DNA from 2 places in the Streptomyces sp. NPDC005808 genome. Region 1 is predicted to be linked to the other one. Evidence: predicted binding sites of a transcription regulator. Region 1 holds the regulator's gene; the other holds the start of a gene.

Region 1 (3,167 bases):
ATCGAGTCATCCGCGTGGCATAGGCCACCCGCACCCTCTCGCCACGGCCGGTCCGGGCCAGGGCGAGAAGGCCCACTTCAGAGGTCCGGCGGACGGTCCTCAGCGACCGTTGAACGCGTCCTTGAGCCGCGAGAAGAGCCCCTGCTGTCCCGGCTGGAACTGCCCGATGGGCCGCTCCTCGCCACGCAGCACGGCCAGCTCACGCAGCAGACGCTCCTGCTCGGCGTCGAGCTTCGAGGGCGTCATCACCTCGACGTGCACGATGAGGTCACCGCGGCCGCCGCCCCGCAGGTGCGTGATACCGCGCCCGTGCAGCGGGACCGACTGCCCGGACTGCGTGCCCGGGCGGATGTCGATCTCCTCCATGCCGTCGAGCGTCTCCAGCGGCACCTTCGTGCCGAGGGCCGCCGCGGTCATCGGGATGGTGACCGTGCAGTGCAGGTCGTCACCGCGCCGCTGGAAGGTGGAGTGCGGGAGCTCGTGGATCTCGACGTACAGATCGCCGGCGGGGCCGCCACCGGGGCCGACCTCGCCCTCGCCCGCGAGCTGGATCCGGGTGCCGTTGTCGACACCGGCCGGGATCTTGACGGTCAGCGTGCGACGCGACCGCACGCGGCCGTCGCCCGCGCACTCCGGACACGGCGTCGGGACGACGGTCCCGAAGCCCTGGCACTGCGGGCAGGGCCGCGAGGTCATGACCTGGCCGAGGAAGGACCGCGTGACCTGCGACACCTCACCGCGACCGCGGCACATGTCACAGGTCTGCGCCGAGGTCCCCGGCGCCGCGCCCTCACCGTTGCAGGTGCCGCACACGACGGCCGTGTCGACCTGGATGTCCTTCGTGGTGCCGAAGGCCGCCTCGTCGAGCTCGATCTCCAGCCGGATCATGGCGTCCTGGCCACGGCGCGTACGCGACCGGGGGCCACGCTGTGACGCCGTACCGAAGAAGGCGTCCATGATGTCCGAGAAGTTCCCGAAGCCGCCGGCACCGAAGCCACCGGCGCCGCCCGCGCCGCCCGCCTGGGACAGCGGGTCGCCGCCGAGGTCGTAGACCTGCTTCTTCTGCGGGTCCGACAACACCTCGTACGCGGCGTTGATCTCCTTGAACCGCTCCTGCGTCTTCGGATCAGGATTGACGTCCGGGTGCAGCTCGCGCGCGAGCCGCCTGAACGCCTTCTTGATCTCGTCCTGGGACGCGTCGCGGCGCACGCCGAGTACGGCGTAGTAGTCCGTGGCCACTTAGGACTCCGCCAGGATCTGTCCGACGTACCGTGCCACCGCTCGTACCGCTCCCATCGTGCCGGGGTAATCCATGCGGGTCGGTCCGACCACGCCGAGTTTCGCTACTGCTTCGTCGCCCGAACCGTAGCCGACGGAGACGACGGACGTGGAGTTGAGTCCCTCATAGGCGTTCTCGTGACCGATCCGTACGGTCATGCCCGAATCCCCGGCCTCACCAAGCAACTTGAGGAGCACGACCTGCTCCTCCAGCGCTTCGAGTACGGGCCGGATGGTGAGAGGGAAGTCATGTCCGAAGCGGGTGAGGTTGGCGGTGCCGCCGATCATCAGCCGCTCCTCGGTCTGCTCGACGAGCGCCTCCAGCAGGGTGGAGAGCACCGTCGTGACCGTGCCGCGGTCCTCCGCCTCGAAGGCGTCGGGCAGGTCCTGCACCAGTTGCGGAACGTCCGAAAAACGACGCCCCGCGACCCGGCTGTTGAGCCGCGCACGCAGATCCGCGAGCGACGTCTCCCCGAACGGTGCCGGGCAGTCGATCAGACGCTGCTCGACCCGGCCGGTGTCCGTGATCAGGACGAGCATGACGCGGGCCGGAGCCAGCGACAGCAGCTCGACGTGCCGCACGGTCGACCGCGTGAGGGACGGGTACTGCACGACGGCGACCTGCCGCGTGAGCTGCGCGAGGAGCCGCACCGTCCGCCCCACCACATCGTCGAGATCGACGGCGCCGTCCAGGAAGTTCTGGATGGCCCGCCGCTCGGGCGCGGTCATCGGCTTGACGCCGGCGAGCTTGTCGACGAAGAGCCGGTAGCCCTTGTCGGTGGGGATGCGCCCGGCGCTGGTGTGCGGCTGGGCGATGTACCCCTCGTCCTCCAGGGCGGCCATGTCGTTGCGGACCGTCGCCGGCGAGACCCCGAGCCGGTGCCGCTCGGTGAGGGCCTTGGAACCGACCGGCTCCTCCGTCCCCACGTAGTCCTGGACGATGGCGCGCAGCACTTCGAGCCTGCGTTCGCTGAGCATCGCGCACACCTCCAGATGTCGTCGCCGTGGTCTCCCGGACTCGCCCCGGACTCTCCCCCTGGCACTCAGCGCGTGCGAGTGCCAGCGTTCCCCGGTCAGTGTACGGCGGGGAGGTACGCCCGCGGCAAGGGCGGGCCCCGCGCGGTCGTGCCGACAGTGTGCTCGCCGTTAGCGTCTGCCCATGAACGTGACATGGGAAGAGGCGGGGTGGGAGAGGGTGGCGCCGCGGGTCGGACGGCGGCGGCTGCCGGGCTGGGACTGCACGGTCGGGCTCGTGGTCGGCGCGGGGGCCGCCCTGATGATCGACGCGGGATCGAGCCTGCGGGAGGGCGCGCAGTTGCGTGCCGAGGCACGACGACTGCTCGACGCGACCGACAAGGGCACGCGGCCGACTCCCGGGATCGGGGGGCTACCCGGTAGCGACCGCCGGGTGACGCACCTCGCGCTGACCCACGCCCACTTCGACCACGTTTTCGGCGCGGCCGCCTTCGCCGGGGTCGAGGTGTTCGCGGCGGTCGGCCTGGACACGGTCCTCGCGCACGGCCGTGAGGAACTGCGCGCGGACGCCGTACGCAACGGCCTGGACCCGCTGGAGGCAGCCGAGGCCGCCGATCTACTGGTCCGCCCCCGGCACCAGGTGTCCGGCGAGTGGACCCTGGACCTGGGCGGCGGCACCCAGGTCCTGCTCGCGAACGTCGGCCCCGGCCACACCGCCCACGACCTGGCGGTCCTGGTCCCGGGATCGCCGTCGGGGCCCGAGACCGTCTTCTGCGGCGACCTGGTGGAGGAGTCCGGCGAACCCCAGGCGGGCACCGACGCCGTCCCCTCCGGGTGGCCGGCGGCACTGGACCGGCTGCTCGACCTGGGCGGTGAGGACGCGGTGTACGTTCCCGGCCACGGAGCGGTGGTGA
Region 2 (3,167 bases), on a different contig from region 1:
ACGACGTCCGCTTCGAGCAGGGCCTGGAGACGGCGACGCCGGACGGTGCGGGCGTCTCGATCATCCCGGCCGTCGCCGGAGGCTGACCGTCACCCGCCATCACGCACGGTGATCAACATTACCTTGGGTAATGGCGATCACCGAGAGTTCATTGAATTGCCCCCTCCGTGAGAGAAGCGGAGGGGGCAATTCTGTATGGTTGAGCGCGGTACAGTTGGGGAAGCTGCTTCGCTTTCGAGTCGGTTTTATGCCGGGCGCATATGAGTCCTTGCCCGATGCCCGACAAGAAGCGGCCAAAGTGCCCCGCCTTTTTGAGCCGATTACGGCATTTACGGGGCCCGACTTGCCCTGAATCTTTGCGAATTCTACGCATATTCCCGATCGGTCGCGCTCAGAATTCTCGTCCGATTGACCTGTTGCAGAGGGCAGTTGGACAGATACATTCAGCCGCGGTCGACGCGTTCCGGCGCACACCCCCAATCATTGGGGAGTGAGGTCTGACCCGGGCCCGCGAAGTGCGGTCCTGTGCAAGGGCCAGTAATAGGGGAGTTAGGCATGGCTCAGGGCACCGTCAAGTGGTTCAACGCGGAGAAGGGGTACGGCTTCATCGCGGTCGACGGTGGTGCGGATGTATTCGTCCACTACAGCGCGATTCAGATGGACGGCTACCGCACCCTTGAAGAGGGCCAGCGGGTCGAGTTCGAGATCTCGCAGGGCCAGAAAGGGCCGCAGGCGGACATGGTCCGGCTGGCGACCGGCTGAAGCACGCGCCGACTGATTGTTCTGTTCGACGTGACGAAGGGCCCGCACCTCCACCAGGGGTGCGGGCCCTTCGGTCTGCCCCGCTGCCCGCACCAGGTTCGGGCCTTCGGTCTGCCCCGCTGCCCGCACCAGCTGCGGGCCCTCGCTCTGCCCGCTGCCCGCACCAGGGTTCAAGCCCTCGGTCTGCCCGCTGCCGATCGGTCCCTCGGGCTGTGTTCGCGCCGTGCGCGCCCCCTGCTTCACCTGGGGATCTTCCCGAGCCGCTTGCACTCGGTAGGGGCGAGTGCTAATCATTGGCGTTAGCACTCTGCAGGTGAGAGTGACAACGAGGACCGGGTCAGTGAGGCCCGCAGGCCAGGTGGGGCAAGGAACCGCATGGCAGGCAGGCCGTCCGTCGCGGGCGCGGGCGCGGTCCGGAGCAATCCACCCCAGTCCGGGAGGACCACTTCACATGGCCAAGATCATCGCGTTCAACGAGGAGGCGCGGCGCGGTCTCGAGCGCGGGATGAACCAGCTCGCCGACGCCGTCAAGGTGACCCTTGGTCCCAAGGGCCGCAACGTCGTCCTCGAGAAGAAGTGGGGCGCCCCCACGATCACCAACGATGGTGTTTCCATCGCCAAGGAGATCGAGCTCGAGGACCCGTACGAGAAGATCGGCGCCGAGCTGGTCAAGGAAGTCGCCAAGAAGACGGACGACGTCGCCGGCGACGGTACGACCACCGCGACCGTTCTGGCGCAGGCGCTGGTCCGCGAGGGCCTGCGCAACGTAGCCGCGGGTGCCAACCCGATGGCCCTCAAGCGTGGTATCGAGAAGGCCGTCGAGGCCGTCTCCGGTGCCCTGCTCGAGCAGGCCAAGGATGTCGAGACCAAGGAGCAGATCGCTTCCACGGCCTCCATCTCCGCCGCCGACACCCAGATCGGCGAGCTCATCGCCGAGGCGATGGACAAGGTCGGCAAGGAAGGCGTCATCACCGTCGAGGAGTCCCAGACCTTCGGTCTGGAGCTGGAACTCACCGAGGGTATGCGCTTCGACAAGGGCTACATCTCGGCGTACTTCGCCACCGACATGGAGCGTATGGAGGCCGTCCTCGACGACCCCTACATCCTGATCGCCAACTCGAAGATCGCCAACGTCAAGGACCTGCTCCCGCTCCTGGAGAAGGTCATGCAGTCGGGCAAGCCGCTGCTGATCATCGCCGAGGACGTCGAGGGCGAGGCTCTGTCGACGCTGGTCGTCAACAAGATCCGTGGCACCTTCAAGTCCGTCGCCGTCAAGGCTCCGGGCTTCGGTGACCGCCGCAAGGCCATGCTCGGCGACATCGCCATCCTCACGGGCGGCGAGGTCATCTCCGAGGAGGTCGGCCTCAAGCTGGAGAACGCGGGTGTCGACCTGCTGGGCCGTGCCCGCAAGGTCGTCATCACCAAGGACGAGACGACGATCGTCGACGGCTCCGGCTCTGCCGACCAGGTCGCCGGCCGGGTCAACCAGATCCGCGCCGAGATCGAGAACTCCGACTCGGACTACGACCGCGAGAAGCTCCAGGAGCGCCTGGCGAAGCTCGCGGGCGGCGTGGCCGTCATCAAGGCCGGTGCCGCCACCGAGGTCGAGCTCAAGGAGCGCAAGCACCGCATCGAGGACGCCGTTCGCAACGCGAAGGCGGCCGTCGAGGAGGGCATCGTCGCCGGTGGTGGCGTGGCCCTCATCCAGGCCTCCTCGGTCTTCGAGAAGCTGGAGCTCACGGGTGACGAGGCGACCGGCGCCAACGCCGTGCGGCTCGCCCTGGAGGCCCCGCTCAAGCAGATCGCCATCAACGGTGGTCTCGAGGGTGGCGTCATCGTCGAGAAGGTGCGCAACCTGCCCGTCGGCCACGGCCTGAACGCCGCGACCGGTGAGTACGTCGACATGATCGCCGAAGGCATCATCGACCCGGCGAAGGTCACGCGCTCTGCCCTGCAGAACGCCGCCTCCATCGCCGCGCTGTTCCTCACCACCGAGGCCGTCATCGCCGACAAGCCGGAGAAGGCCGCTGCCGGCGGCGCTCCGGGCGGCATGCCGGGCGGTGACATGGACTTCTGATCGACCTCGGGGCCTCGGCTCCCGGTTGATCACCGTCCTTCGTACCGAGGGCGGCACCCCTTCTTCCAGGGGGTGCCGCCCTCGGGCGTTTGCGGGGTCGGGCCGATGCGGGTCCGGACTCGTGTGCTGGATCACGCGGTGGGTGTGCGGGGGCCGGAATGCGGTGACGGGCGAGGCGGTTGACGCTGCTGACGGAGATCAATGCGCGTGCACATATCCACCACATATACCTATGCACGCGCATCCCGCCCTTCTGCCCGACATCCGACCGACCTCTTTCCCCCAGGAGCCCTCACGTGACAACCGCCCCCTCCCGCGCGGCCCAGAT

Evidence for each region. The regulator HrcA, encoded in region 1, represses chaperone genes, less so after heat shock. The targets are predictions, from matches to a motif close to TTNGCACTCNGNNNNNCNGAGTGCNAA.
Region 2: a site for HrcA is predicted at 1,062-1,088, ahead of groL (chaperonin GroEL). Genes of this name have one in related genera too.

What each region holds. Positions count from the first base shown of each region.
Region 1 covers NZ_JBIAIK010000003.1:147,070-150,236, reverse strand. Annotated here, with positions in the region: gene dnaJ (molecular chaperone DnaJ) at 100-1,239, opposite strand; gene hrcA (heat-inducible transcriptional repressor HrcA) at 1,240-2,256, opposite strand; gene ACFYPC_RS07635 (MBL fold metallo-hydrolase) at 2,438-3,167, shown strand, end outside.
Region 2 covers NZ_JBIAIK010000017.1:15,999-19,165, reverse strand. Annotated here, with positions in the region: gene ACFYPC_RS30510 (MoaD/ThiS family protein) at 1-86, shown strand, start outside; gene ACFYPC_RS30505 (cold-shock protein) at 556-762, shown strand; gene groL (chaperonin GroEL) at 1,214-2,839, shown strand; gene ACFYPC_RS30495 (NADH:flavin oxidoreductase) at 3,136-3,167, shown strand, end outside.